DNA from 4 places in the Streptomyces sp. NPDC002698 genome. Region 2 is predicted to be linked to each of the others. Evidence: riboswitches for the same ligand, from Rfam matches in the RefSeq annotation. Region 2 holds a riboswitch; each other region holds the start of a gene.

Region 1 (7,498 bases), on a different contig from region 2:
CCGCCTTCGAGAAGCTCACCGCGCTCTCGTACCCCGAGGGCCACCCGTACCACCACACCCCGATCGGGTCGATGGCGGACCTGGACGCGGCCACCCTGGAGGACGCCCGCGCGTTCTTCCGCACCAACTACGCGCCCAACAACGCGGTCCTGTCGGTCGTCGGCGACATCGACCCGGAGCAGACGCTCGCCTGGGTCGAGAAGTACTTCGGCTCCATCCCCGGGCACGACGGCAAGCCCGCCCCGCGGGACGGCTCGCTTCCCGACATCATCGGCGAGCAGGTGCGCGAGGTCGTCGAGGAAGACGTGCCGGCGCGCGCCCTGATGGCCGCCTACCGGCTCCCGGAGGACGGCACGCGCGCGTGCGACGCGGCCGACCTGGCGCTCACCGTCCTCGGCGGCGGCGAGTCCTCCCGGCTCTACAACCGGCTCGTACGCCGTGACCGCACCGCCGTCGCGGCCGGGTTCGGCCTGCTGCGGCTCGCCGGAGCGCCCTCCCTGGGGTGGCTGGACGTGAAGACGTCCGGCGACGTCGAGGTCCCGGTCATCGAGGCCGCCGTCGACGAGGAGCTCGCCCGGTTCGCCGAGGAGGGCCCCACGGCCGGTGAGATGGAGCGCGCCCAGGCCCAGTTGGAGCGCGAATGGCTCGACCGGCTCGGCACCGTGGCGGGCCGCGCCGACGAACTGTGCCGTTACGCCGTCCTGTTCGGCGACCCGCAGCTCGCCCTGACCGCCGTGCAGCGCGTCCTCGACGTCACGGCGGAGGAGGTCCGGGAGGCCGCCAAGGCCCGCCTGCGCCCCGACAACCGCGCGGTGCTCGTCTACGAGCCGACCACCGCCGAAGCAGCCGACGCGGCTGACTCCGCCGACGAGACCGACGAGGAGGCGGCGAAGTGACCGAGCTCGCCACCATGGACTTCCACCCGCAGCCCCAGGCCGGCCAGCCGAAGCCGTGGGCGTTCCCCGCCCCCGAGCGGGGCACCCTGGACAACGGTCTGACCGTGCTGCGCTGCCATCGCCCCGGCCAGCAGGTCGTGGCCGTCGAGGTGAACCTCGACGCGCCGCTGGACGCCGAGCCGGCGGGCCTGGACGGCATCGCCACGATCATGGCGCGCGCCTTCTCCGAGGGCACCGACAAGCACTCGGCCGAGGACTTCGCCGCCGAACTGGAGCGCTGCGGTGCCACGCTCGACGCGCACGCCGACCACCCCGGTGTGCGCCTGTCCCTCGAAGTGCCGGTCTCGCGCCTGGCCAAGGCCCTCGGCCTGCTCGCGGACGCCCTGAGGGCCCCCGCGTTCGCGGACAGCGAGGTCGAGCGGCTGGTGACCAACCGGCTGGACGAGATCCCGCACGAGACGGCCAATCCCGCCCGTCGTGCCGCCAAGGAGCTCTCCAAGGAGCTGTTCCCGGCGGGCGCGCGCATGTCGCGCCCCCGCCAGGGCACCGAGGAGACGGTCCAGAACATCGACGCGTCGGCCGTTCGTGCCTTCTACGAGAAGCACGTGCGCCCCGCCACGGCCACCGCGGTCGTCGTCGGTGACCTGACCGGTGTCGATCTCGACGAACTCCTCACCGACACGCTCGGCTCCTGGACCGGCTCGGCCGCCCAGCCGCGCCCCGTGCCGCCGGTGAGCGCCGACGACACCGGCCGCGTGATCATCGTCGACCGTCCCGGCGCCGTCCAGACGCAGCTGCTCATCGGCCGGGTCGGCGCCGACCGGCACGACCGCGTGTGGCCCGCGCAGGTCCTCGGCACCTACTGCCTCGGCGGCACCCTCACCTCGCGCCTGGACCGCGTCCTGCGCGAGGAGAAGGGCTACACCTACGGCGTGCGGGCGTTCGGACAGGTCCTGCGCTCCGCGCCGGACGGCACGGGTGCCGCGATGCTCGCCATCAGCGGCTCGGTCGACACCCCCAACACCGGTCCCGCGCTCGACGACCTGTGGACGGTGCTGCGCACCCTCGCGGCCGAGGGCCTGACCGACGCGGAGCGCGACGTCGCCGTGCAGAACCTGGTGGGCGTCGCGCCCCTCAAGTTCGAGACGGCCGCGGCGGTCGCGAGCACGCTCGCGGACCAGGTCGAGCAGCACCTGCCGGACGACTACCAGGCGACGCTCTACCGGCAGCTGGCCGCCACCGGCACCGTGGAGGCCACCGCGGCGGCCGTGAGCGCCTTCCCGACGGACCGTCTGGTGACCGTCCTGGTGGGCGACGCGGCGCAGATCGCGGAGCCGGTCAGGGCCCTCGGAATCGGTGAAGTCACCGTGGTGGCCGCCGAGTAGAACCGTGCGACGAGGGAGGGCCCTGACGGCTGAAGAGCCGTCAGGGCCCTTCTTTTTTCCGGAAGCCGTTCCCAAGATGTCCGTATTCGTATGACGGTCACCCTTCTGCCCTGTGGGATGCGTTACAAAAATCGTGATCCGTTTGTTGTTCGAAAGTTGCCCCGCTTAGCGTCAGTGCGGCTGTTCGTCACGCAGTGCGCCGCGCCCGCGGCACCGGGCAGTCATCGCCGAGTCCCCCATGACGCGAGTCAGGGGAGCCGGGGACCCACACGTAGTCCCTGGGGTGAATCGGACGCCCTCTCCGGAGGGGGCCCGTAGGAGACCTTCCTGCTCCGAACCCGTCAGCTAACCCGGTAGGCGAGAGGGAAGGAAAGGATCAGCCCCTACATGGCGTTCACCTGTGGCACCGGCAAACACCGTCGTACGAGCCGCGTGCACAGCACGACCACCACGACCGCCGTCGGGGTCGCGGCGCTCACCACCACCGGTGTCATCGGAACCCTGGCCGCCCCCGCGTTCGCCGCGGAAGCCTCCGTCGAGCAGACCGGACTGACCCAGACCGTCACCCTCAACGACACGGTCGCCGACCAGATCGACGCCCAGGCCTTCGCGCAGCTGCGCGCAGCCGACGAGGCCGCCGCGCGCAAGCAGGCCGAGCAGACCGCGCGCAAGCAGGCCGCGGAGCAGGCCCAGAAGCTGCGCGAGACCAAGGAGCGCGCCGCCCGCGAGGCCGAGCGCAAGCGCCTGAACACGTTCGTCATGCCGATCACCGGTTCGTACGTCTCCACCGGCTACCAGGCCAGCAGCAGCCTCTGGTCGTCCGGCAGCCACACCGGAGTCGACTTCCACGCCGCGACCGGCACGCCGGTCCACTCCGTCGGTGCCGGCACGGTCGTCACGGCCGGAGACGGCGGCGCGTACGGCAATCAAGTCGTGATCAAGATGCACGACGGCACGTACACCATGTACGGCCACCTCTCGTCCATCGGTGTGTCCGTGGGTCAGACGGTCACTCCGGGGCAGCAGATAGCCCTCTCGGGGGACACCGGCAACACCACCGGTCCGCACCTTCACTTCGAGGCCCGTACGACCGCCGAGTACGGATCGGACATGAACCCGGTCGCGTACCTGCGCTCGCACGGCGTCAACCTCTGACGACCGCTTCGCGGCTTCTTCGCCGCTTTCGATGCCCTGGCTCACCGAGCCGGGGCATCGTCGTTTCCGGACGCCGTCTGTCCAAAAAATATCCATGGATTCAGACCTGCCATCGGAAATTCAGGCTTCCTGCAATAGAGTCACTGAACAAGCGTCAATCGACGGCGTTTCACGGGGATTAAAGCGGAGGTCGGTCATGCGTATTCCGGCGCACTCGGTGTGCACGGCGATCCGTGACGACATCGTCGCGGGTGTCTACGAGCGCGGCGGCCGCCTCACCGAGGAACTGCTCGCGCGCCGATACGGCGTCTCGCGCGTCCCCGTGCGCGAGGCCCTGCGCACGCTGGAGGCCGAGGGGTTCGTGGTCACCCGCCGGCACGCGGGCGCGTGTGTCGCGGAGCCCTCCGAACTGGAGGCCGCGGACCTCCTGGAGATGCGCATGCTGCTGGAACCGCTGGGTGCCGCGAGGGCCGCGCAGCGGCGCACGGAGGCCCACCTGAAGGTGCTGCGAGGTCTGGTCAGGCTGGGGCAGGAGCGCTCCAGGCGAGGCCACAGCGAGGATCTGCGCTCGTTGGGCGGCTGGTTCCACGAGACGCTCGCGCAGGCGTCCGGCAGCCCCGCGCTCACCTCGACGCTCGCCCAGCTGCGCCACAAGATCGCCTGGATGTACTCGGTGGAGGCGCCGGCCGACCCCGCGGAGTCCTGGGCCGAGCACGGCGGCATCGTGGACGCGGTCGCCCGCGGGGACAGTGAGCGGGCCCGCGCGATCACGGCCCTGCACACCGAGCGCGCCACGGCCGCGCACCGGCTCCGATTTCCCGGCGGCGACCGGCCGGACCGTGTGAGAAGTTCGCAACATCCCGTAAACATGACGGGCCCGCGTCATTAACACGGGCGCCGTATACAAAGAGGGATATTCGGCAGGGGCTCATTCTGATGCCCTTTTACGCGTGTGTCCGGAATTTCGGCGCACGCCATTCCCGCGGCCATGGCGCGAGGTCGTACGTGCCATGCGGGGAATTCCGGGCGAGGGTACGGAAAAACGGCCGAGCCGCGCCATCCGGTGAAGGGGGGCGCGGCTCGGCCGTGTGTCCGGGTGCCTCGTGGGCGGCTCAGACGGTCTCGGGGAGCTCGTCGAGCCCCTCGGCGACCAGCTTCGCCAGACGGTCGAGAGCGGCATCCGCGCCCTCGGAGTCCGATGTGAGGACGATCTCCTCGCCGCCCTGGGCGCCCAGGCCGAGGACCGCGAGCATGGAGGCCGCGTTGACGGGGTCCCCGTCGGCCTTGGCGATCGTCACGGGGATGCCGGAAGCCGTGGCGGCCCGGACGAAGATGGAGGCGGGGCGGGCGTGGAGGCCCTCGGTCCAGCCGACGTTGACGCGGCGCTCAGCCATGTGATGCTGCCCTTCGGGTGTTCAGGGTTGTCTAGACCATTCTTTCATATCGCGAGGCGTGCCCGGACTGTCCCGGACCTCGCCCGCCGCGGTGTCGGCCGAGGACCCGTTCCGACGCCCGTCACCCTCAGACTGCCTCGCGCCGTTGTCGTACGCGAGCCGTACTCTGGGGCCCATGCAGACCTCGGCGGACCGGCACGAGTACCCAGCCCACTGGGAGGCCGACGTGGTGCTGCGCGACGGCGGCACCGCACGCATCAGGCCCATCACCGTCGACGACGCCGAACGTCTGGTCAGCTTCTACGAGCAGGTGTCGGACGAGTCGAAGTACTACCGCTTCTTCGCGCCCTATCCGCGGCTGTCCGCCAAGGACGTCCACCGCTTCACCCACCACGACTTCGTGGACCGCGTGGGTCTCGCGGCCACGGTGGGCGGTGAGTTCATCGCCACCGTGCGCTACGACCGGATCAACGCCGACGGCATGCCCGCCTCCGCGCCCGCCGACGAGGCCGAGGTCGCCTTCCTCGTGCAGGACGCCCACCAGGGCCGCGGTGTCGCCTCCGCGATGCTCGAGCACATCGCCGCGGTGGCCCGCGAGCGCGGCATCCGCCGCTTCGCCGCCGAGGTGCTGCCCGCCAACAACAAGATGATCAAGGTGTTCACGGACGCCGGATACACCCAGAAGCGCAGCTTCGAGGACGGTGTCGTACGCCTGGAGTTCGACCTCGAACCCACCGACCGGTCCCTGGCCGTGCAGCGTGCGCGGGAACAGCGCGCCGAGGCCCGCTCCGTGCAGCGGCTGCTCGCCCCCGGCTCCGTCGCCGTCATCGGCGCCGGGCGCACACCCGGCGGGGTCGGCCGCAGCGTCCTCGACAACCTCCGGGAAGCCGGGTTCACCGGACGCCTGTACGCCGTGAACGCGGCCCTCCAGGAGAAGGAACTCGACGGAGTCCCGGCCCACCGCTCCATCAGGGACATCGCCGAACCCGTCGACCTCGCCGTCGTCGCCGTGCCCGCCGAACACGTCCCCGGGGTCGTGACGGAATGCGGCGAACACGGCGTGCAGGGACTGGTGGTGGTCTCCGCCGGCTACGCCGAGAGCGGCCCCGAGGGACGCGAGCGCCAGCGCGAGCTCGTGCGGCACGCGCGCACGTACGGGATGCGCATCATCGGGCCCAACGCCTTCGGTGTCATCAACACGTCGCCCGACGTGCGCCTGAACGCCTCGCTCGCCCCCCAGATGCCCCGCCCCGGACGCATCGGCCTGTTCGCGCAGTCCGGAGCCATCGGCATCGCCCTGCTGTCCCGGCTGCACCGGCGCGGTGGAGGCGTCACGGGTGTGACCGGCGTGTCGACCTTCGTCTCCTCCGGGAACCGCGCGGACGTCTCCGGCAACGACGTACTGCAGTACTGGTACGACGACCCGGACACCGACGTCGCCCTGATGTACCTCGAATCCATCGGCAACCCGCGCAAGTTCACCCGGCTCGCGCGGCGGACGGCGGCCGCGAAGCCGCTGGTCGTGGTCCAGGGGGCACGGCACGGCGGGGCCGCTCCCCAGGGGCACGCGGTGCGGGCCACACGGCTGCCGCACGCCACCGTGTCCGCGCTGCTGCGCCAGGCCGGAGTGATCCGGGTGGACACGATCACCGAACTCGTCGACGCGGGCCTGCTCCTGGCCCGTCAGCCGCTTCCCCGGGGCCCCCGCGTGGCGATCCTCGGGAACTCCGAGTCCCTGGGGCTGCTGACGTACGACGCGTGTCTCGCCGAGGGACTCAGGCCGCTGCCGCCCCGGGACCTGACCACGGCGGCCTCGGCGGAGGACTTCCACCGGGCGCTGTCCCAGGCGCTCGCCGACGACGGCTGCGACGCCGTCGTCGTGACGGCCATACCGACGGTGGGGGAGACCCCGGCCGCCGACGCGGCACTCGCCGAGGCGCTCCGCTCCTCCGCCCTGGCGGCTCCGGCGAAACCCGTGCTCGTGGTGCACGTCGAACTGGGCGGACTCGCCGAAGCCCTGTCCGCCGCCGCGAGTACCGCCCCGCAGGCCCCCGCGACGGCACCCGGCGCGGCGCCCGGTGCCCGCTTCCACCCCTCGGACCGGTCGCCCGCCGCGGTCCGTGCCGAGCCCGCGCCGGACTCCCGGCTCATCCCCGCCTACCCCGCCGCCGAACGTGCCGTCCGTGCCCTCGCCGAGGCCGTCAAGTACGCCCAGTGGCGCACGGACGCCGGCGAGCCCGGCAAGGTGCCCGAGTACGAGGACATCGACGAGAAGGGCGCCGCCCGGCTGATCGACGACCTCCTCGCGCGCGGGGAGGGTCTGACCCTGGGAGGCGAGCAGACGGCGGTGCTGCTCGGGCTGTACGGCATCGACGTGCACAGTGCCCTGCCCGCCCCCACTCCGGACGACGCGGTGGCGGCCGCGCACTCCATCGGATACCCCGTGGCCCTCAAGACCACCGCCCCGCACCTCCGGCACCGCGCGGACCTCGGCGGCGTACGCCTGGACGTGGCGGACGAGGAGCAGCTGCGCCGGGCGTACGCGGAGCTGACCGAGCTGTTCGGGCCACCCACGGTGCTGCGCCCGGTCGTGCAGGCGATGGCGCCGCGCGGTGTCGACACGGTCGTCCGCGCGGTGATCGACCCGGCGGCCGGGGCGGTCCTCTCC
Region 2 (7,498 bases):
CCGCTGCCCGCACCGCCGCCCTGGCCGGCCCCCGGGTACGGCTACATCGCCCCGCCGGCCCGGCCCTACGGCCCACCGGCACAGGCACCCGCGCCGGCCCCGTATCCCGCGTACAACCCGTACCGCTCCTAGGGCCCGACGTTCGGATCATGCGGCGGGACGCGGGGCAGCCGACAAGGCACCGCACCTCGGCGCCACCTGATCCGAACGACGGGCCCTGGGGCCCGACGCCCGGGACCGGCCGGTCCCGCACCACCGGTCCCGCGCCCGCGCCACGGACCGGCGGGGGTACCCCGGGTCCGCGTGCCCGCGCCACGGCCGTTACGCCGACGCCTGCGTCAAGCGCGTGAGTTCCTCGTCCGTCAGCACCAGGTCCGCGACCCCCAGCAGGGCCGGGAGCTGCTCCACGGTGCGGGCGGAGGCGATGGGCGCGGCGACCGTCGGCTGTGCGGCCAGCCAGGCGAGGGCGACCGTCGGTACGGCGACGCCGTGGGCCGCGGCGATCTCGTCGAGGGCGGCGAGGACCAGCGGCCCGCGTTCCGTGTCGAGGTGCTTGGCCGCGCCCGCGGCCCGGGCCGAGTCGACCGTCGTGCCGGGGCGGTACTTGCCGGTGAGGAAACCGGAGGCGAGCGCGAAGTACGGGACGGCGGCCAGACCGGCCCGGGAGGCGACCTCCAGCAGGGAGCCCTCGTAGGTGTCGCGCGAGACGAGGTTGTAGTGCGGCTGGAGCGCGACATACCGCGCGAGACCCTCGCGGTCGGAGAACTCCAGGGACTCCCGCAGCCGCTCCGGAGAGATGTTGGAGGCGGCTATGTACCGCACCTTGCCGGCCGTCACCAGCTCGTCGAGGGCACCGATGATCTCTTCGACCGGCACGTCCGGCTTGTCGAAGTGCGTGTAGTAGAGGTCGATGTGGCCGGTGCCCAGGCGGCGCAGCGACGCGTCGGCCGCGGCCTTGATGTTGGCACCGGACAGACCCGGGTACGCGGGGTGCTGGCTGACCTTGGTGGCGACCACGATGTCCTCGCGGTTGCCGCGGGTCCTCAGCCACTTGCCGATGATGGTCTCGGACTCGCCGCCCTCGTTGCCCTCGATCCAGGCGGAGTAGGAGTCGGCCGTGTCGAGGAAGTTGCCTCCGACGGCCGCGTAGGCGTCGAGCACGGCGAAGGACCGGGTCTCGTCGGCCGTCCAGCCGAAGACGTTGCCCCCGAGGGAGAGCGGGAAGACCTCGAGGTCGGACGAACCGAGCTTGCGAAGAGAAGTCATGTACGGGCTCAACACCCGGCCCGGATGGATGTATTCCGCAATCACCCGGGCCGTCGTCCGCACCGGGACGACCGACAGCCCTGACGTCGGGGGGGTTGACGTCAGGGCTGCCGGAGATCGGAGATCAGGGGTTGAGGCCCTTGCTCTGGAGCCACGCCATCGGGTCGATGCCGGTGGCGGCGCCGCCGGCGTGCACTTCGAGGTGCAGGTGCGCCCCGGTGACGTTGCCCGTCGCACCCACGCGCCCGATGACATCACCGGTGGCGACCTTCTGGCCCACGCTGACGCTGATCGACGACTGGTGGCAGAACCACAGCTCCGTACCGTCGTCGAGGGTGAGGATCGTGCGGTAGCCGTACGCTCCCGCCCAGCCGGCCTCGGTGATGGTGCCGCTGTGGATCGCCTTGAGAAGCGTGCCGGTGGGCGCCGCGAAGTCGAGTCCGGTGTGGTAACCGGAGGACCACAGGGCACCGGCCTCGCCGAAGGTCGAGGTCAGCGTGTACGAGGACGTCGGCAGCGAGTAGCTCTTGGCGAGCTCGGCGAGGCGCTCCTGCTCGGCCTTCGCCTTGGCCGCCTCCTCCGCCTTCTCCTTCGCGGCGTCGGCCTTGGCCTCGGCTTCGTTCTGCTGCTTGACGGCGAGGTCGACGGCCTTCTTCGCGGCGACCGTCTGGGCGGCCTTCTGCGTGGCGGTGTCGGCCTGGTTCTGCTGCGCCTGGGCCTGCTGCATGATGCGGTCGCGCAGCGCCTCACCGGCGTCGGTGGTGCCCTGGGCCTCGTCGGCGCTGGTCAGGCCGGCGGTGGTGAACGGGGCCGTGGAGCCCTTGGGAGCGCTGGATCCGCCGTCCGATATCAGGGCCCTGGCCGACTCGGTGACCGACGACAGGTCGGGCATCGAGATCGAGACGGGCGCCTTGTCCGGAGCGGCGCTGGCGATGCCGCCGCCTCCGACGGCGGCTATGACGCCGACGCCGAGAACCGTGGAGCTACGGGCGAGTCCGCCGCCGCCGCGCTGCTTGCCCGTGCGGTGCCGGCCGCGGACGGGAGCGACGGAATCCGCGGTGGGATTCCACTCCTCCCAGGGACCCTCGTCCTTGCCGTAGCCGAAGGTGTGCGTTTCGTTCGGCGCGAACGGGGTTGGCTGAGCGGGCCGGTTGGACGCCACGTGAGCGCACTCCTTTCCTTCCTTGCCGCCTACCGGGTTAGCTGACGGGTTCGGAGCAGGAAGGTCTCCTACGCGCGTACGGCCACCGTGCTTCCACGGCGGAATACGCCCGATTCACCCCACGAGTTGGTTCCCCGGTTCCCTTACGGGATTCGGCGCGTGCGCACGGAGCCGCCTCTTGTGACGGTTGTGACGACCGCGCTGCGTTATCGAACGTTAATAGACCCAGGCACCGAATTCCAAGCTGTTCCGACTGATCATTAACGGCTCTTGGCCAGGACTTTGGGGTCATGAGCGATGAAAAACGGGCGAGTTGACCTCACGGTGTCGACACGGGTTTCCCTGACGGTGAGTCAGGTGCTACGCGGAGGGACACCGTCCGGTCACCGCTCGTGACCGAGCCCGGAAAAGCCGTCGCCCAGGGGGTGGAAGACCTCCCGGACGACGGGTGCCCCCCTCGGCGAGCACCCGTCACGGGCGCCGGACGGCGAGCAGCGCCATGTCGTCCGTCAGCGCGCCGCCCGTGTGCAGGCGGGCCGCCTCGAAGAGGGCGGTCAGCAGTGTGTCGGGGCAGGGAAAGGCCCGTCCGGCCAGCCAGGCGGCCGGATCGAAGAACTCCCCCCGCGCGTCACGGGCTTCGGACAGTCCGTCGGTGTGCAGCAGCAGCGTCGCCCCGCGAGGAAATCCCTCCCGCACCGTCGGGGCGGGCAGGCTTCCCAGTTCACTCATCCCGAGGGGCAGCGCGAAGGACTCGGCGGTGAGGGTGAGGAGCGTGCCGTCGGGACGCAGCAACAGGGGCGGCGGGTGGCCGCGGTTGACGACGCGTACGACGTCCTCGCCGTGCGGGATCTCGGCGAGGACCGCGGTCGTGAACCCCTCGGCCGCGTCGACGCTGTCGCGCCGGGTGCCCGCGCGCTTCAGCGCCCGCTCCAGGCGCTCCGCGACGCCCTCCAGGGTCGCCTCCTGCTCGGCCGCCTCCCGGAACGCCCCGACCACCGTCGCGACGGTGGCCACCGCGGTCATCCCCTTCCCCCGCACGTCCCCGACGACCAGCCGTACACCGTGCGGGGAGTCCTGCACGGCGTACAGGTCCCCGCCGATGAACGCGTCCTCCTGCGCCGCCTCGTACCGGGCCGCGACCTCCAGTCCGGCGATCCGCGCCTCGGGCTCGGGCAGCACGGCGCGCTGCGCGAACTCGGCGATCTCCCGGACGGAGGCGAGCCGTTCGTCGCCGCGCCGGACGACCGTGTTGATGAGGACGGCGAGGACCGCGGCCATCGCCACGGTGACCACCTCGGTGACCGCGTCGACCTGAAGGACTATGCCGAGGGCGAGGTGGGTGACGAGCACGGCGCCGACGGCGAGGACGCCGGCGAGAACGGTTCCGCGCAGTGAATGGAGGGGTGCGGCGACCAGGGGCGCGGCCGCGAACAGGGGGGTCGCGGTGAATTCCGCCGGGGTGAGGTAGTCGTAGACGACCCCGGCGGCGACGAACAGCACGGGCAGGGCCCGGACGAAGGCGCGTGCGTACACGATCCCGCGCGGCTCCGCTCCCGCCGCCGGACCGGGTGGCGGGACGCTCCCGGACCCGCGGACACCGCGGGACGGCCGGTCGGCCCGGTCACGGGGCTGTCCGGTCCGCCGCTCACCCGCCCGCTGCCCCGCCACCCGTCCAGAAGAACCGGTACGGGGGCGGCGGGCGACCTGTGTGGCCCGACCGGGGGAGGACACCGCCCGCCGGAGCGAACCGGGACCGGCCCGAAGGACCGCGCGAAACGGGACCGGTTCCGGAGGACCACGGCCGGAAGAAGGCGAAGCGGCCGAAAGGCGGCGGGAGAAGGCGGAGGGAAGCCGGAAAAGAGCCTGGAGCGGCCGGCGGAACCGGTGGGGCAAACACCAAGGGCCGGAACTCGTGAATCCGAGTTCCGGCCCTTGGCCTTCAGTAGCGGGGACAGGATTTGAACCTGCGACCTCTGGGTTATGAGCCCAGCGAGCTACCGAGCTGCTCCACCCCGCGTCGTTGAAACCAGTGTACGCCATCCGCGGGACCCGGAGCACACCCGTTTAAACGCACCCCTCCAGCGGCGCCGGCACCCGGCTTCTCCCCGGCTTCTACCCGGCCACCAGGTGCCGGTTGGGGGCCTTGGCGCGGTCCGCGTACTCGGGCAGGACGGCGACCTGGACGCCCGCGGCGGCGAGGAGCCCGTTCCCGTCGGCGTCCCTGACGAACGTGTCGGGCTCGCGCCAGGCGGTGACGACCCGTCGCACACCGGCGTCCAGGATGAGCCGGGCGCACGGAGCGGGCCGGGAGGCGCGGTGGGCGCACGGTTCCAGGCTGCTGTAGACGGTGGCGGCGGCCAGCCGGGGATCGGCCGGGCCGATCTTGGCGAGGGCGGCCTCCTCGGCGTGCACGACGGGATCGCCGCCCTCGCGGGAGTGGCCCCGGGCCAGCTCGGTCCCGTCGGCCGCGACCACGACGGCGCCCACGCTGAACGCGGTCTTCGAGGGCGGGCACAGCTCCGCCAGCTCGCAGGCGAGCTCCAGCCACCGCCGGTCCGCGGCGGAGGCGAGCGAGCCGGTGCCGGGCGCGGTGGGGATGTAGCGGATGAGCACGACGTCGCCGACGGGCCGCGTCTCCACCAGCCGCATCCGGCCCAGGGGGTACTCCCCGGTCCCGAACAGCCGCGGCGCGTCCGGCTGCCCGACGAAGAGGGGGGCGACGGCGAGCTGGAGCTCGTCGGCGAGTTCCTCGCGCACGAGCTGGGTGTGGACCTTGCCACCCCCTTCGACCATGAGGCGGCGCACCCCCCGTACGTCGTGGAGGTGTTCCAGGAGCACACGCCAGTCGAGTCCGGGTCCGGTCGGGACGACGTCCACGCCGACGATCCCCTTCAGCAGGGCGGACGCCCGCAGCGCGCCCTCGTCCGTCGTGTAGACGATCTTCTCGCCGCCCGTGTGCCAGAACCGGGCCCCCGGGTCGAGCTCACCGGAACCGCTGACGGTGACCTTCAGGGGGTATTCGGGGCGGCCGCCGGCGACACGGGCCGCACGCCGTTCGGCGGAGTTGACCAGGAGCCGCGGATTGTCCGTGCGCAGGGTGCCGGCGCCCACCAGGATCGCGTCGCTGGAGGCCCGCACCTCGTCGACCCGGTCGAAGTCGGCCGGGCCCGAGAGCAGCAGCCGCTCGGGGCCGGTGTCGTCCAGGAAGCCGTCGAGGGAGACGGCGGCGGACAGCAGGACGTAGGGACGGGGCATCGGGACGCTTCCTCCGGTCGCACGCGCGCGGTGAGATTCGAGCGCAGTGGTTCAAGTTTTAAACAATACCTAGACTGGTCTCATGACGACCCGCTGGCTGACCGCCGACGAACAGCACGCCTGGCGCTCGTACCTCTCCGCGAGCTCCCTCCTGGAGGACGCCATCGACCGCCGGCTCCAGGCGGAGGCGGGGATGCCCCACCTTTACTACTCCATCCTGGCCAAGCTGTCCGAGGCACCGGAGCGGAAGCTGCGGATGACCGACCTCGCCGAGGCCCAGAAGATCACCCGCAGCCGTCTGACGTACGCCGTGACCCGGCTGGAGAAGGACGGCACCGTACGCCGGGAGGGCTGCCCCACCGACAGGCGCGGGCACATGGCCGTCCTCACCGACGAGGGCATGACCCTCCTGGAGCGGGTCGCGCCGGGGCACGTCGAGACGGTGCGGACGGCGATCTTCGACCATCTGACCCCCGAGCAGGTGCGGCAGCTGGACGAGATCTGCGGAACCATCACCCGGGCGATCCAGGGCGGGAATTCCGGGGCGCCCGGGGAAGACCTGCCCTGGCGGCGGCGTTCCTGCTCCTCGTGAGGCGCCGGAGGGGGACGTGAACCCCATTGCTTGAAGTTTGAAGCAGATGTAGTGTCTCGTTCCGTGGTTGTGCTTCAAATCTGAAGCACAACCCCGTACGAACCCGCCGGACGGAGAGACCCCATGCGCGACCACCCCACCGCCACCGTGCGCACCCGCGTCCGCGTACCCCTGCGCTTCGGCGACGGCTACTCCGTCGACGCCCAGCTCGTGACCTTCCACGGCCTCGACGACGGCAAGGAGCACCTGGCCGTCGTCCTCGGCGAGCCCGGCCCGAACCCGCTGGTGCGACTGCACTCCGAGTGCCTGACCGGCGACGTGTTCGGCTCGGCCCGCTGCGACTGCGGACCCCAGCTGCGCGAGGCGGTGGAACAGATCGCGGAGCGCGGCGGCGTCCTGCTGTACCTGCGCCAGGAGGGCCGCGGCATCGGCCTCTACAACAAGCTCGACGCGTACGCCCTCCAGGACCAGGGCCTGGACACCTACGCCGCCAACGCGGCCCTCGGCCTGCCCGAGGACGACCGCGACTACACGGCGGCCGCCCAGATGCTCCGGGCCCTCGGCATCGACTCCCTGGACCTGCTCTCCAACAACCCGGACAAGGCCGAACAGCTCCGCGAGCTCGGCATCACGGTCTCCCGCCGTGTCCCGACGGGCGTCTTCACCACCGCCCACAACGTCCGCTACCTGCGCGCCAAGGTCCTCCAGACCCAGCACACGCTGCCGCTGCAGGAACTCACCGAGCGCACGGAACTCACGGGACTCACGGCCGGCTGACGGCCCTCGGACGAAACGAGCCCCCGGCTCAGATCGCTCTGAGCCGGGGGCCCTTCCGTAGACCCTGTGGGACTCGAACCCACAACCAATGGATTAAAAGTCCACTGCTCTGCCAATTGAGCTAAGGGTCCCCGCACCGGGAAAACACCGACACGGCGCACCGGCTCGCGCCGACGCATCCCCGAGCATAGCGGGACGCGGCCGGGACTCCGATCGGGTATCGGTGCCCCGGCCACGCCGAAGGCCCACAAGGTCAGGGATCGACCGGTTCGGGTGCACCCTTGCGGGCGGCCTCCCGGGCGATCGTGCGCTGATGCGCGGGGTTGAGGAACCAGTGCCGGGCCGAGGCCAGCCACCAGGCCGCGGCGAAGCCGAGGACGGCCAGGACGGCGATCGGGGCGTAGTTGAACGTCTCCCAGGTGACCGGGGAGACCTGGGGCAGCATG
Region 3 (7,498 bases), on a different contig from region 2:
CGGCTGCGCGAGCAGCCCGGCGTAAGGGGAGCCGAGGGAACGGGCCGCCGCGCCCGCGTCGAGCACGTGGTCGCCGAGCCGTACGCCGACGCGTCGCTCGGGGTCGCCGGCCGGGTCGGTCAGGGAGAACACGCCGTACGGCAGGTTGTGCGGGCCGAAGGGGTCACCCTCGGGGACATCGAAGGGGGGCATCGGTTGGTGCCTCGCTTTCGGATTCGTACTCGCCATGTGATCCATGCGTTCCACGCGTTTCATGTGGTCGGGGCACACGTTACGGGGGAGTGTCCCCGCTGCGGCAGGGCCTAAAGGGTTTGCAATGTCCGTATTGGTCCCGCGCGGAGCCGGAGGTCGCTGGGCGGCGGGTGCGCCGAAGCCGGGTGACGGGTGCCGCTTCCCGGTTCCGTGGCCGCGCTTCACGGACCTGCTCCTGGCTGCCCGGGGCTGCCCGCGACTGTCTCGTACGGTTCCGTGGCGCACTTTCCGAGGCGGGAGGGGTTCGTCTCTGCCCGGCCCAACGAGCCTGTCCGCGAACGGACTTGCCGATGTCCGGCCCCGGCGGCCGGCGTGGTGCGGTACGGCGGCCGAGATGGCTTTCGGCGAGTTGGCCTTTGTCCAGGGGGTGTTGGGGAAATGTGGTCGGTCGTGTGCGGGAAAGTCGGTGTGGACGGAAGTGGAGCGTGGGTGATCCGAAGCGGTCGCAACGCGCTTACCACCGTGCGGTGAACGGCGATGCTGACGGGATACCGGACGTCGTCCGGTTCAGGCCGGGCCGATGAGTCGTTCGATCCGTATTCTTCGGATCATGGCCGCTCCGACTGCATATTCACTCATCGCCACTGACCTGGACGGAACGCTGCTGCGCGGCGACGACACACTCTCCGACCGGTCACGGGCCGCGTTGGCGAAGGTGACCCAGGCAGGTGCCCGGCATCTCGTGGTCACGGGCCGACCGGCACCGCGCGTGCGACCGCTTCTCGACGAACTCGGCGGCGAGGGACTGGCGGTGTGCGGGCAGGGGGCGCAGCTGTACGACGCCGGCGCGGACCGCATGCTGTGGTCGGTGACCCTGGACAGGGAACTGGCGGAGACGGCGCTCGGCAAGATCGAGGCGGAGGTCGGGCTGCTGTACGCGGCGGTCGACCAGGACGGCGTGGACGGGCTGACGCTCATCGAGCCGGGCTATGTCATGCCGCATCCGACTCTGCCGGCGGTGCGGGTGCCGCGCCGGGACGACCTCTGGGCGGAGCCGATCAGCAAGGTGTTGCTCCGTCACCCCTCCTTGTCCGACGACGAGTTGGCGTCGGCGGCACGGGGAGTGGTCGGTTCGCTGGCGACGGTCACCATGTCCGGTCCCGGCACCGTCGAACTCCAGCCATGCGGGGTGACCAAGGCGACGGGCCTGGCTCTCGCCGCGGCGCACCTCGGGCTCACCCCGGAAGCGACGCTCGCCTTCGGTGACATGCCCAATGACATCCCGATGTTCGACTGGGCGGCCCGAGGTGTGGCGATGGCCAACGCCCATCCGGAACTGAAGGCGGTGGCCGACGAGATCACCCTGTCGAACGAGGACGACGGGATCGCGGTCGTGCTGGAGCGCCTCTTCGGCTTCTAGCGCCGCGACAGGCGACGTTCGCCCCGTCGCGACGCCCGGCGCACCAGCAAAACGCACACCGGCCGACGCGACCGCGACGCACCCGCCGACGGGCCGGGAAGGCGCCGTCGGCGGGTGCGGAGGAAGACGGGGTGCGGGGTGCGATCAGTAGGCGCCGTTGACGTTGTCCATCGAGCCGTACTTGTCGGCCGCGTAGTTGCAGGCCGCGGTGATGTTGGCGACCGGGTCGTAGATGTTCCACGACGTGCCGGCCACGTGGTACGCCCGGAACGTGGGGTCGATCACCTGGAGGAGGCCCTTGGAGGGGATGCCCGCGGCGGCGTTGGAGTCCCAGTTGTTGATGGCGTTGGGGTTGCCGGAGGACTCGCGCATCACGTTGCGGTGGATGCCGTCGTAGCTGCCCGGGATGCCCGCCTTGGCCATGACGTCCAGGGATTCCTTGATCCAGCCGTCGAGGTTGTCGGCGTACGTCTTGGCGGAGGCCTGGGTGACGGTGGCCGCCTTGGGCTTGGCGACGGCGGTGGTCGCGTTCGCCGTGGTGCGGACGGTCGTCGACTTCAGCGTCTTCGTGCCCACGGTCAGCTTCAGGCCCGGACGGAGGTGGGCGGGGTTGTCACCGATGACCGCGCGGTTCGCCGCGTACAGCTTCTTCCAGCCGCCACTCTTGGGGTACTTCTTCGCCACCGTGGAGAGCGTGTCGCCGGCGACCACCTTGTAGGTGACGAGCTCCACGTTGGGAACCACCGCGGTGTGGGCGGCCTGCGGGGCCTGCGCCGGGGTGGCGGCGCTGGCGCCGGTGGCGCTCACGAGCGGGAGGGCGAGGGCGATGCCGCCCGTTCCGGCGGCGATCATGCCCCGGGTGATGACGTTGGTCTTCATGCGGCGGTGCTTGCCTCGTACGGGCATGACGAATGTCCTCTCCGACGCCTGCGAGGTGAGCTGTCGGGTTCGGGCGGGAGATGCCCGGCCGCGCTGTTGGCACGGCTTCACCCCAAGCCGGTCCGGTGTGCCCGGATCGGCGGCTTACCTGTGGTTCCCCCGCTCCTGCCGTGCGTGGGTCGATGGGTTGCCGGGCGGCGGCAGGATTCGGCGATCCGCCCGGGTTCGACCAGAACGTATGCGAGAGCACATGTCCGAAACAAGACGAGATTTGACCGCGAAGATCGCTTTCTCCTGGTTGATGCACAGGCGAAAAGTCCGATTGCGCCGGAATTGGATCCTCAACTTGCCTTTGGCAAACGGGTTGGGCCGGGAAGGGCGCGCGGCGGGGGTCCGGTTCGCCGGTGACTCAACTCACGAGACCAAAGAGCATCAAGGCGGCATGAGGGGTAATTCGGGCATTGCGCTTGCGATGGAAGCCGTCGCCGAGCTCTTCACGGGGTGCTGAGCGGCCCCTGGTGTGGCGGGAATTGTGGCGCGGGACACATCGGGAACGCGTCCGCCCGGCGGTGGGAGCGCCGCCTGCATGCGAGCCGAAGCCGCCCGGACGCGAGCCGAGGCCGCCCGGACGTAAACCGAAGCTGCCCGGACGTGGTCCGAAGCCGCCCGGACGTGGTCCGGACTCGGGCCGGTGGGCGGTCAAGTGCGCCTCGTGCCACCGGTGTTCGGTACGGGAGCGTCCTGCCGCCGTCCGGCGCGCGGTGATACGCCGGGGCCCGCGCCGTGAGCGCGTCGCGCCGGCCCGGGCCTGGGGTGCGTGTGGATGCGTAGCGGTCCGGGGAGTGAACTCCCGTGCTGGTGCGCCCGGTCAGCCAGCTGTGCGCGGAAGCGCTTCTCCCGGGTCCGGTGGAAGACGACCTCGTCGCCGTCCTCGCGGACGGGTTCGTCGGTCGTGACGAAGTCCTGTGCGCCGCAGGTGGCCGAGGTGGCCGAGGTGTCCGACTCCGTTGCCCGTATGGGGAGTTGCGGGACGCTGCCGATCGGCTCCAGGGTGAAGCCCGCCTCCGAGCCCGGCTGGGGCCGGATCCAGGGTCGGTACGCGGAGGAGACGCCCAGCCGGATCCGATGGCATGCCGGGAACGCGTAGCCGATGGCGTTCAGGTCGAGCACCACGTTCTCCGTGGTGCCCGGCTCCCGGGGAACCGCCCGGCCGGGGCCCCGGCACGCCGAGAGGTTCAGGACGCCCCGGAGCGCGTACGCGACCGGGGTCACCGAGGGTGAGGGCCGGGCCGGGTCGCTTACCCGGTGGCCGGGGATCCGCGCGTGCACCGTCGCCGGAGGGTGCGCGTCCATCACGTACGAGCGCGGAAGGGGGACGGAGAGTGCGTCCGTCTCCTTGTCCCTGAGCCAGTGGTCCCACCGGCGCGGCGTCTCCTGGAGGAAGCCGATGGCCGGTCCCGGCGGCAGGCCCCGGTCCGGGTACTGGCGGGACCAGGAGCCGATGAGACCTCGTACGCGGTCCGGCGGCGGGTTCCGCACCGGACGCGGCACCGTGTCGCGGTGCGGGTCGTGCCGGCCGCCGACCGCGAGGACCGCGGCGCGGACGGCCCCGTACTCCTTGCGGAGGCTGTCGTGGCGCCGGTGCGCGTCCCTGGTCCGGTGCGCCGGCCGGGTGTGCGCGGCGCGGACGATCGCTTCCAGCCGTTTCTCCCGCATGCTCCGCCACATGCCCTCGCCCCCGTGTGCGGGGTCCGGCGGGCGGCGAAGGCGAGCGGTCGGGCCGACCGAGTGTGAGTGGCGACCGGGCATGCGTGTCGACATTGCCGTGGCCGCGTACATCCACGCGGACGGAGGCGTGGCCGTGCCCGGCGTACCAGGGGTGGCGCTGCTGGTCCCGCGGGGCCGTCCAGTCGGTCAGGCGGTACGGGAGGTGCTCCAGGGGTGCTGGTACGGACTCCTCGGTCCGGCGGCCGCCGGACCGAGGAGTCCGGACGGGTGCCGCCCGGGAGAGGGATGAGGGCGTCCTCGTGAGTGGGTCTCGTAAGGGAAGGGCGTACGGATGTGCGTGAGCGTCACCTCGGAGGACGGAATCACGGGTATTTCGCCGCATGTCATCGTAAATCGTTTCACATCATCCGATCATGAACATACAGTCGGTGGTGGGATGGCGCCCGTGAGCCGGGGTACCCGCCGTTGGGGCACGCAGGTGCTTCCCGTGTGCCTTCCGGGTGTACTCGCGCCCACCACCTGGCGGAGCGAAGTGGACCGGGGGACGGTGGGCGCTCGCGGTGATCGAAACGTGACCGGATACGCTGACTTGAGTGATGGCAGCGACACATCGACAAACCGTGTCATCGACCGAATGATCGACCGAGTTCGCCATGTGATCGTCAGCAGACAGGAGAACCTCTCGTGACCGTCGTCGGGCCGTTCGGGCTGAGCGTGCGGGACCAGGCTCTCGAAGCCGATGTCCAGGCCGGATTGGCGGCTGTCGAGGAGGGTTTGCTCGAAGCCACCAAGAGCGAGGTCCCGTTCATCACGGAAGCCGCCCAGCACCTCGTGCGCGCCGGCGGCAAGCGGTTCAGGCCGCTGCTCGTGATGCTCGCCGCGCAGTTCGGCGACCCCTACGCGCCGGGTGTCGTGCCCTCGGCCGTGGTCGTCGAGCTGACCCATCTCGCCACGCTGTACCACGACGACGTGATGGACGAGGCCGAGGTCCGGCGCGGGGTGGCCAGCGCCAACGCCCGCTGGGGCAACTCGCTGGCCGTCCTCACCGGCGACTTCCTCTTCGCCCGCGCCTCCTACATCCTGGCCGACCTCGGACCCGAGGCCGTCCGGATCCAGGCCGAGGCGTTCGAGCGGCTGGTGACCGGGCAGATCCTGGAGACCGCGGGACCGCGCGACGGCCGTGACCCGGTCGACCACTACCTCGACGTGCTCGGCGGCAAGACCGGATCGCTGGTCGCGGTCGCGTGCCGGTTCGGCGCGATGATGTCGGGCGCCGACGAGACGGTCGTGGACGTGCTCACGCAGTACGGCGAGCGGCTGGGCGTCGCCTTCCAGCTCGCGGACGACGTCCTCGACATCGCGTCCGACTCGCACGAGTCAGGCAAGACGCCGGGGACGGACCTGCGCGAGGGCATCGCCACGCTGCCGGTGCTGCGGCTGCGCGAGCGCGCCGAGCGGCTGGGGCTCGCCGAGGACATCGCGCTGTGCGAGCTGCTCGAATCCGACCTGACGGACGACGCGCGGCACGCGGAGGCGCTGGCCCGGCTGCGGGAGCACCCCGCGCTGGAGCAGGCGCGCCGGGACACCGTGCGCTACGCGGAGGAGGCGCGCGCCGCGCTGGCCCCGCTGCGTGAGTGCGACTCGAAGGCCGCGCTGGTCGAGCTGGTGGACGCCGTGGTGCACCGGGCGGGCTGAGACGCCGGTTCGGGTGCCACCGGACATGGCCGGGCCGGGGGACGCAGGCTCGCGTGTCACCGGACACGGGCCGGCTGGGACGCCGGTTCGGGTGTCACCGGACATGGGTCGGCTGGGGGACGCAGGCTCACGTGTCACCGGTCGCGGGCCGGCTGGAACCGGTCCGTACCGTCTGGGCAGGGACCAGCCCCGTACCGGCCAGGCCGGGACCGGTCCGTGCCGGGGCGGCTGTCAGTAGCCTCCGCCGCCTCCCGTGCTCGTCGTGGCCGGTGCCGGCGAGGTCGAGGCGGGTGTGGTGATCTTCGCTCCGTCCGGCGTCACCGCGAACCACGTTCCGTCCACTCCCTGGCCGTAGGCCTCCTTCGGCTCGTCGTCCTTGGCGTACCGGTAGAGGGGCCAGCCGGCGAGGGTGACCTGGGTGCTGCCGTCGGCGCGTTTCACCGTGGAGACCAGGCTCTTGTCGATGCCCTTCGTGGTCACCCCGCCGTTGGCCGTGGCCGCAGGCCAGACCGCGGCGCAGGTGTCGTAGCAGGTGACCTTGGTCGGGTTCGCCGAGTCCGCGTCGAAGCGGTACAGGACGTACCCCTTGTCGTCGGTGACGACCGTGCCCAGTTTCGCGACCTTGGCCGTGGTCAGCGTGGACGTCGCCGATCCCGTGGTGCCGCTCTGTGACGTGCCGCCGCTGCTCTGCGAGGGGCTGGTCCCGCTCTTGCCGCCGCCGCTTCCGCCGCCGCCCCCTCCGCATCCGGCGAGCGTGAGCGCCAGGACTGCGGTGCCCGTGGCCGCGTATCCCGCGACGTACCTGATGGCGATCATGGCGATCCCTCGATCCTGTGGTCCCCGGAGTGCCGGGTGCTCCGATCGCTGCCACCTGTACGTACGGATTCGAGCCGTCCTTTGCTCGAAATGTCGCCACATTTGACGTCTTTTGGGTGATGAGGCGAAGTGCCCGTCGAGGGCGGCCTCCCCGTCGGGAACCCGGCCGGGCGCGACAGGCCGGGTTCTCCCACGTGCTACCCCACGTGCGACCTCATGTACGACCCCATGCACGACCCCCACGAGCGACCCCTACGGGTCGGGGCAGGCACCGCCCTGTCACGTCATACCGCAGGACTACGTGGAGTTGAGCCCGGGGGTTGACGCTTTCATCCCGCGTATTTGGTCAGATGGAGAACACCACTCCTCACCGGTCCGGGTGAGAATGGCGGCTTAGGAGTGGAGCGGAAACGAGGGCAGGGCCGCCGCCGACGACGGAGGTAACGCACACATGGCACCGTACGAATCCGACGACAGCGCGAGGGCCGCGGAGACCGACGACAGGCTCGCCGGGCGACGCAAGGCCGCGCGGTACGTCGTTCCGGTCGCGGTGGTGGGGGTGGCGGCGGCGACGATCGGACTCGTTCCGGCGCTCGCCGACTCCGGAGACCCCGACCTGCCGAAGGTCACCGCACAGCAACTCATCGAGAAGATCGCCGAGTCGGACGTCCAGCAGCTCTCCGGCACGGTCAAGATCAGCACCGATCTGGGGCTGCCCGACCTGGGCGGTCTGGAGAGCGGCCTGCTGTCCGGCGCGGCCGAGGGGCA
Region 4 (7,498 bases), on a different contig from region 2:
CCCGGTCCCCTTGAGCCAGAAGACGTCCAGGGCGGCCGAGACCGCGAGGGCGGCCACCGCCGACATCCCCATCGGGAAGACGGACGACCAGCGCCGTACGTCGTACCGCGGGCGCGGCCACAGCACCTCCGCGACGGCCAGCAGGAAGTAGCAGGCGAGGTCCAGCACGAGCAGCGCGCCGGTCGTGGAGCGCAGGACGCCCTGGTCGTCGTTGTTCCACAGATACGGATTCACGTCGTGCGCCACGACGAGCCCGGTCCCGGCCAGCGCCGAGATGCCCAGCGCGCCGGCCGCGATCCAGTGGTCCCCGGCGCCCTTCCGCACCTCCCGCGGGTCGAAGCTCGCGAACGAGAGAACGTAGAGCGCGATCCCCACCCAGAACAGCGTCATCGCGGCATGCGCGAGCCAGTCCGAGCCCACCTCGGCGGCGATCGCCGAGCCGAGGACCGAGAGCCCCTGCGTGGCCACGCAGACGAGGAACACCTCTCCCGTCATGCGGCGCCGCCAGTGCCGCAGCACGGTCAGCAGCAGGACCGGCCAGAGCACGGCCGACAGCGCGAGCAGGACTTCGGCGAACGTCCGCCACCCGAGGGTGGCGAAGCGGGTGCCGAGCACGGTGGTGGCCGCGACCGCGTCGAGCCCCGCGGGGGTGGCGGCCCGTCGCGCCCATTGCTCCCGGTCGCCCACCAGTCGTCCGAGGAAGTCCGAGGCGAGCCCGGCCCAGGTGAGCGACGCGAGGACCAGCGCGATCCCGGACAGGACCTCGTAGCCGGTCAGGTGCAGCCCGATCGAGAGGATGCCGGTGGCCATGACGGCGGCACCGGCGGCGGGGGCCCACCCCGCCCACCAGGTGCGGAGCGGAATGGTGTCCGTCATGTCCGGTGTGTCTGGCATGCGTCGATGCTAAGGACCCGTCGAACGGTTGCGGGCGGGCCACGCGCGGGCGGGGACGAAAACGCGGGGCACGCGCGCGGGCGTGCGGGAGAGCCCGGAGCGCGTGCCCCGCGTGAGGGGCTTCCGTGTCCCGGTCTACGCCGGGCGCACGACGCTGTGGATCGCGGAGGTGCCGTCGTAGTAGATCGACTCCTCGCGGACGTACGCGCCCGGCTTCGGCGCGTGGATCATCATGCCGTCGCCGATGTAGAGGCCGACGTGGCTGAGGTCGTCGTAGAAGAAGACCAGGTCGCCGGGCCGGGCGTCGGCGAGGGCGACCGTCGTGCCCGCGTTCACCTGGTCGTAGGTGACCCGCGGGAGGCTGACGCCGGCGGCCTTCCAGGCGGCCTGGGTCAGGCCCGAGCAGTCGTAGGAGTCCGGGCCGGTGGCGCCCCAGACGTACGGCTTGCCGATCTGCGCGCGGGCGAACGCGAGCGCCTCGGCCGCCTTCGACGAGGAGCCCGTGGCCGTCGATCCCGTCGACGACCCGGAGGCCGAGCCGGAGGCCGTGCCGGTCGTGGTGCCGGACGACGACTGCTGCTGGGCGGCCTTCTCGGCGGCGGCCTGCTGCCGTGCCAGCTCCGCCGCCTCGGCCGCGGCCTGCTCCCGCTTCTTCTTCTCGATCGCCGCCAGCCGCGCCTTTTCCTCGGCGTTCAGTTCCGAGAGCAGGGAACGGGCCTCGGTGAGCTTGTGCTGCACGGTGGCCCTGGACGTCTTGAGCGCCTTCTGCGAGGCGGTCAGCGACTCCAGGCTCCGGGTGGCCTCCGCCCGCTTCCTGGTGGTGGCGGCCTGCTCGGTGATGTAGTCGTCGACGGCGGCCTTCTGGCGAGTCGTCAGACGGCTCATCAGCTGGGTCTGGTCGAAGTAGTCCTGGGGGTTGTCCGCGAGCAGCAGGGTCGCGGTGTCGGGCGCGGAGGCCCCGGTGCGGTACTGCGCCGCGGCGAACGACCCCAGTTCCTCGCGCGCGGTGTTGAGCTTCTCGGTGCGCCGGGCGACGTCGTCGAGCAGGGTGTCGACGCGCTCGCGCTGCTCGGCGGTCTTCTCCCGGGTCGCGTTGTACTTCTCCGTGGCCGTCTCGGCCTGGTGGTAGAGGTCGTCGACCTTCTTCGAGACCGCTTCGATGCTGGGCCGGGGCTCGGCCGAGGGGGCGGCGTTGGCGGTCTGGGAGAGCAGGGCCACGGAGGTGAGGGCCGCTGTGGCGAGGGCCGGGGTCCGTATGCCTGCGATGCGCGCACCCGTGGGGCGCGCTTTGCGGTGTGACGCCAAGAGAGGCGACTCCTTCCGTCATCCGCCTACCGAGTTAGCTGTCGGGTTCGGGCGGGTGGTTCCGGAAGGCTGCCCTACGGTCCTTGCCCCACAAGGCGGTCGGACCGATTCACCCCAAGGTCGGTGGGTCCCCGGCTCCGGGGCCTCGCGGCGTACCGGACTCGGCGGAGGCCGCTCGGCCCGGCGAGGTTCGCCGGTCGCGGTCGAGCGGCCTTCCGGCACGCTAGCCAACCGGTGTGGCCCGTGTGAAGGTTGATGTGCGATATGCCCGATACGTTTTCGTGACCATCGCCGTGCGACCCGCGGGCGGCGACCCGCTCGTCCGAACCGTCGAACGGGCCCCGCCCGCTCCGAACGGCTCGCCGGAGCCGCTCGCCGACGGGGTCTCGCGCCGGGTGACCGCCCGGCCGCTTCTCGTCACGGGGTGTGACGCGTCATGGCCGGAAGGCCGGCTTCCCCGGGGTGACCGCCGGGACCCTGGTCACACTTGCGGCCGAGTTCTCGAGGCGGCGGCGGGCTGTCGGTGGGGCGGCCTAGACTCGGAGAGCGATGAGCAGCCTCTTTGACGACAGCTTCCTGGCGGACCTCAAGCCCTCCGCGGCCCACGAGGACGAACACCCGCCGCCGCCCGAGGACGATCACGTACCGGAGCCCGTTCCGGACGATCTGTTCGGCGGGAAGTTCGACATGCCGCCGAGCCGGGACGCGTACTACCGCGACGGCGCGCCCAGGCCCGCCGTGGACCCGGCGGCCCTGCTGGACGGACTGAACGAGAACCAGCGCGCGGCCGTGGTCCACTCCGGCTCGCCGCTGCTCATCGTGGCCGGTGCCGGCTCCGGCAAGACCCGCGTGCTCACCCACCGGATCGCGCACCTGCTCGGCGAGCGGAACGTCCACCCGGGCCAGATCCTCGCGATCACCTTCACGAACAAGGCCGCGGGCGAGATGAAGGAGCGCGTCGAGGCGCTCGTGGGCCCGCGCGCCAACGCGATGTGGGTGATGACCTTCCACAGCGCCTGCGTCCGCATCCTGCGCCGCGAGAGCAAGACCCTCGGCTTCACCTCGTCGTTCTCGATCTACGACGCCGCCGACTCCAAGCGTCTGATGGCGCTCGTCTGCCGTGATCTCGACCTCGACCCCAAGCGGTTCCCGCCGAAGTCGTTCAGCGCCAAGATCTCGAACCTGAAGAACGAGCTGATCGACGAGGAGGACTTCGCCGCCCAGGCCTCCGACGGCTTCGAGAAGACCCTCGCCCAGGCGTACGCGATGTACCAGTCGCGGCTGCGCGAGGCCAACGCGCTCGACTTCGACGACCTGATCATGACCACGGTCAATCTGCTGCGCGCCTTCCCGGACGTCGCCGAGCACTACCGCCGCCGCTTCCGGCACGTCCTGGTCGACGAGTACCAGGACACGAACCACGCCCAGTACGCGCTCGTGCGGGAGCTCGTGGGGACCTCCGAGCACCCCGTGGACGTACCGCTCGGCGAGTACGACCTGGCACCCGCCGAGCTGTGCGTCGTGGGTGACGCGGACCAGTCGATCTACGCCTTCCGCGGCGCGACCATCCGCAACATCCTCCAGTTCGAGGAGGACTACCCGAGCGCGACGACGATCCTCCTGGAGCAGAACTACCGCTCCACCCAGACGATCCTGTCCGCCGCCAACGCGGTCATCGAGCGCAACGAGTCCCGCCGCCCCAAGAACCTGTGGACCAACGCGGGCGCGGGCTCGAACATCACGGGCTACGTCGCGGACACCGAGCACGACGAGGCCCAGTTCGTCGCCGAAGAGATAGACCGTCTCACCGACGCGGGTGAGGCCAAGGCCGGCGACGTCGCGGTCTTCTACCGCACGAACGCGCAGTCCCGTGTCTTCGAAGAGATCTTCATCCGCGTCGGCCTGCCCTACAAGGTCGTCGGCGGCGTCCGCTTCTACGAGCGCAAGGAGGTCCGGGACGTCCTTGCGTACCTCAGGGTGCTGTCCAACCCCGAGGACTCCGTCCCGATGCGCCGCATCCTGAACGTGCCCAAGCGCGGCATCGGCGACCGCGCCGAGGCGATGATCGACGCCCTCTCGCAGCGCGAGAAGATCAGCTTCCCGGCGGCGTTGCGCCGCGTCGACGAGGCCTACGGCATGGCCGCGCGCTCCACCAACGCGGTCAAGCGGTTCAACACGCTCATGGAGGACCTCCGCACGATCGTCGAGTCCGGCGCGGGCCCGGCCACCATCCTGCAGGCGGTCCTCGAACGCACCGGCTATCTCGCCGAGTTGCAGAACTCGACCGACCCGCAGGACGAGACCCGGGTCGAGAACCTCCAGGAACTCGCCTCCGTGGCCCTGGAGTTCGAGCAGGAGACCGGTGAGGGCGAGAACACGGGCGGACTCGCCGCGTTCCTGGAGCGGGTCGCGCTCGTCGCCGACTCCGACCAGATCCCGGACGAGGAGGACGGCAACGGCGTCATCACCCTGATGACCCTGCACACCGCCAAGGGCCTCGAATTCCCCGTGGTGTTCCTGACCGGCATGGAGGACGGCGTCTTCCCGCACATGCGCGCGCTCGGACAGGTCAAGGAACTGGAGGAGGAGAGGCGCCTGGCGTACGTCGGCATCACGCGCGCGCGGGAGCGGCTCTACCTCACCCGGTCCTCGGTGCGCAGCGCCTGGGGCCAGCCCTCGTACAACCCGCCCTCCCGCTTCCTCGAGGAGATCCCGGCGACCCATCTGGACTGGAAGCGCACGGGGGCGACGGCGTCCAGGCCCGCCGGTCCCGTCTCCGGTGTCGCCGCCTCCCTCTCGGCCTCGCGTTCGCGGTCCGCGGCCTCGGGTGCCTCCGGGTTCGCCACCCGCCGCGGCGGGACCGAGAAGCCGGTGGTCTCGCTGGCCGTCGGGGACCGGGTCACGCACGACCAGTTCGGCCTCGGCACCGTCGTCGGCGTGAAGGGGACGGGCGCGAACGCGGAGGCGACGGTCGACTTCGGAGAGCCCAAGCCGAAGCGGCTGCTGCTGCGGTACGCGCCGGTGGAGAAGCTGTAGTCCGCGAGACCGTTCGCGTGAACCGGTCGACGGGGATCGCGGTCACGGATCCGGGCGACGGATCGCGGTGACGGATCCGGATGACCGGTCGCAGGGCCCTTGGCCGTCCGGAGACGGCCGGGGCCCGCGGTCACGCGGCGTCCGGGTTCTTACGTGGGGTCCAGGCCGTGGCTGCGCAGCCACGGCAGCGGGTCGATCGCCGCACCGCCGGCCGGGCGGACCTCGAAGTGCAGGTGCGGGCCGGTCGAGTTGCCGGAGTTCCCGGAGAAGGCGATCTGGTCACCGGCCTTGACGGCGCTTCCGGAGGGGAGACTGTACGTGGAGAGGTGGCAGTACCACGTCTCGGTGCCGTCCATCGCGGTCACGATCATCATGTTGCCGTAGGCGCTGTTCCACTGCGTCCGGACGGTGCCGTCGGTCGCGGCCAGCACCGGCGTCCCGTAGGAGACGGGGAAGTCGATGCCCGTGTGCACGGACATCCAGTTGACGCCGGCCTGGCCGAAGTAGGCGCTGAGGCCCTGCCGCACCACGGGAAGAGCGAACTTCGGACGCAGCCGCTCCTTGCGGGCCGCCTCCTCCGCCGCCTTCTTCTTCTCCGTCGCCTGCTGGGCCTTGAGGTCGATACGTTCCTGCGTGCGGCTCGCCCGGTCGGCGAAGTCGTCCGCGCCCGCGGACAGACTCTGGAGCTGGGTGTCCAGCTTGATGTTGGCGGCCGACGGCTTCACCGAGGTCACGTCGGAGGCGCTGGTGGTCGTGTCCTTCGAGTCGTCCCCGCCGAGGCCGCCGACACCGCCCACGGAGGCGGCGGCGATCCCCGCGACCCCCATGACACAGGCCGAGGGCACCGCGACGGTCAGCAGAGCGGAACGTTTCGCGGGGCTGCGGCGCCGGGCACGGGAAGCACTGCGCGTCGCGGGACGCCGGACCGGGGTGATCTCTTCCATGTCGTCGAGCAGCGGCCTCTCGCGCCCCTCGTCGTACGGGTCGTAGCCGCCGTCGGGGCCGGCCGTGTCCGCGAGGTCCTCGGCCGCGTCGGACTCGTCGTCCTCCGCGGCGAGTTGACCGTGGGTCGCCTGGTCGAAGGTCGCGGTCGCCTGCTGGTCGAAGGGAACCGGGTCCGACGCGTCGGACACTCCCTCGTACGTCATGTCGAGCTGCGTCAGCTCGTGGTGGTCGTACGACTCGGACGCCGCCTGCGGCTGTTCGTACGACTCGGGCTGCTGATGCTCGTAGGACTCGGTCCGCGGGTGTTCGTACGACTCGGCTTGGGGGTGCTCGTACGACTCGGGCTGCGGGTGCTCGTACGCCTGGTACGTGTCCTGGCCGCCGGCGACGTTCCACTGCGTGGCGTCGTACGCGCCCGTTTCCTGCGTCGGCACGGTCCAGTGCTGGGTCCCGTCGAGCGGCTGCTCGGGCTGGATCCAGCCGTTCGCGTCCCACTGGCCCGAGGCGTCGGGGCCCGGGTGCTGCGCGGGGATCTCGGCGTGCTGCTGATAGCCGTTCGTCCAGGCCGTCGTGTCGTGGGCGCCGGTGCCGTAGGCGGTTTGCTGCGCCGCGTACGGGTCGTAGCCCAGCGGCTGTTGGGCTCCGGCGTTCCACTGCGTGGCGTCGTACGAGCCGGTGCCGCCCGGCATGGTGCCGAAGAGCGGGTCGCCGGCGAAGTCCGTGCCGGAGTAGGCGGCCGCGTTCGCTCCCGGGTCGGGGACCGAGCCGGCGTAGTCGCCGTACGCGGTGAAGTCGCCGTACTGGGCTTCTTGCGCGCCGTAGGGCGCGTAGAGCGCCGAGGCGGCGTCGGAAGCCGGAGCCGGGGGAGTCGCGATCCCCGACGGGTGACGGTCGTTCACCAACTTCTCTTTCGCCTCGACAACAGGGGCTGGCAGAGCAGTGCGGCGACTGTACCCGGCGGTATGCGGGCGCGACAATCTTCGGCAGGTTTCCCCTTCGCGGGAAACGGGCATTCGGCCGTGTTTCGGGGGAGGGCGGGCAAGGGCTTGGCCTGGCGTTCGATAACTGTTCGAAGACTTGGGTTGCCGGGAGGGTCGTCGGGCGGCCGTCAGCCCTCCCGACGGCCGCCCTCGGACCGTTCCGTGCCGCCTCTCACGCCACCGTGAGGCCGCCGCTCCGGACCACGGCGAGGGACCCCGGCATCTCGATGTCGAGTGCCTGCCGGATTCCGGTCGCGACGGCCGGATGCACGGGCAGCGCGAGATGGCCGACACCGCTCACGCGGACGTTCTGGGCGAGCAGGTCGGGATGCTCGACG

What was found. Region 2 has a riboswitch for cyclic di-AMP ahead of ACFYW9_RS30965 (M23 family metallopeptidase). Riboswitches for the same ligand answer to the same signal wherever they lie in the genome.
Positions count from the first base shown of each region.
Region 1: linked by a shared signal. The riboswitch ahead of ACFYW9_RS15780 (peptidoglycan DD-metalloendopeptidase family protein) and the one ahead of ACFYW9_RS30965 (M23 family metallopeptidase) in region 2 are both predicted to bind cyclic di-AMP.
Region 3: linked by a shared signal. The riboswitch ahead of ACFYW9_RS06500 (transglycosylase SLT domain-containing protein) and the one ahead of ACFYW9_RS30965 (M23 family metallopeptidase) in region 2 are both predicted to bind cyclic di-AMP.
Region 4: linked by a shared signal. The riboswitch ahead of ACFYW9_RS36715 (NlpC/P60 family protein) and the one ahead of ACFYW9_RS30965 (M23 family metallopeptidase) in region 2 are both predicted to bind cyclic di-AMP.

Region 1 covers NZ_JBIAQM010000009.1:121,101-128,598, forward strand. Annotated here, with positions in the region: gene ACFYW9_RS15770 (M16 family metallopeptidase) at 1-896, shown strand, start outside; gene ACFYW9_RS15775 (pitrilysin family protein) at 893-2,281, shown strand; cyclic di-AMP (ydaO/yuaA leader) riboswitch at 2,497-2,656, shown strand; gene ACFYW9_RS15780 (peptidoglycan DD-metalloendopeptidase family protein) at 2,669-3,436, shown strand; gene ACFYW9_RS15785 (GntR family transcriptional regulator) at 3,633-4,325, shown strand; gene ACFYW9_RS15790 (HPr family phosphocarrier protein) at 4,549-4,830, opposite strand; gene ACFYW9_RS15795 (GNAT family N-acetyltransferase) at 5,006-7,498, shown strand, end outside.
Region 2 covers NZ_JBIAQM010000030.1:22,245-29,742, forward strand. Annotated here, with positions in the region: gene ACFYW9_RS30955 (PrsW family intramembrane metalloprotease) at 1-132, shown strand, start outside; gene ACFYW9_RS30960 (aldo/keto reductase) at 322-1,266, opposite strand; gene ACFYW9_RS30965 (M23 family metallopeptidase) at 1,391-2,428, opposite strand; cyclic di-AMP (ydaO/yuaA leader) riboswitch at 2,440-2,596, opposite strand; gene ACFYW9_RS30970 (PP2C family protein-serine/threonine phosphatase) at 2,900-3,961, opposite strand; tRNA gene ACFYW9_RS30975 (tRNA-Met) at 4,372-4,445, opposite strand; gene ACFYW9_RS30980 (dihydrofolate reductase family protein) at 4,541-5,683, opposite strand; gene ACFYW9_RS30985 (MarR family winged helix-turn-helix transcriptional regulator) at 5,766-6,275, shown strand; gene ribA (GTP cyclohydrolase II) at 6,399-7,052, shown strand; tRNA gene ACFYW9_RS30995 (tRNA-Lys) at 7,111-7,183, opposite strand; gene ACFYW9_RS31000 (amino acid permease) at 7,306-7,498, opposite strand, start outside.
Region 3 covers NZ_JBIAQM010000003.1:375,306-382,803, reverse strand. Annotated here, with positions in the region: gene fahA (fumarylacetoacetase) at 1-192, opposite strand, end outside; gene ACFYW9_RS06505 (HAD family hydrolase) at 803-1,612, shown strand; gene ACFYW9_RS06500 (transglycosylase SLT domain-containing protein) at 1,757-2,518, opposite strand; cyclic di-AMP (ydaO/yuaA leader) riboswitch at 2,522-2,682, opposite strand; partial or broken gene ACFYW9_RS06495 (CocE/NonD family hydrolase) at 3,503-4,606, opposite strand; gene ACFYW9_RS06490 (polyprenyl synthetase family protein) at 4,904-5,914, shown strand; gene ACFYW9_RS06485 (hypothetical protein) at 6,146-6,730, opposite strand; gene ACFYW9_RS06480 (outer membrane lipoprotein carrier protein LolA) at 7,182-7,498, shown strand, end outside.
Region 4 covers NZ_JBIAQM010000046.1:24,545-32,042, reverse strand. Annotated here, with positions in the region: gene ACFYW9_RS36720 (tellurite resistance/C4-dicarboxylate transporter family protein) at 1-894, opposite strand, end outside; gene ACFYW9_RS36715 (NlpC/P60 family protein) at 1,030-2,199, opposite strand; cyclic di-AMP (ydaO/yuaA leader) riboswitch at 2,207-2,376, opposite strand; gene pcrA (DNA helicase PcrA) at 2,749-5,235, shown strand; gene ACFYW9_RS36705 (peptidoglycan DD-metalloendopeptidase family protein) at 5,385-7,079, opposite strand; gene ACFYW9_RS36700 (esterase/lipase family protein) at 7,333-7,498, opposite strand, start outside.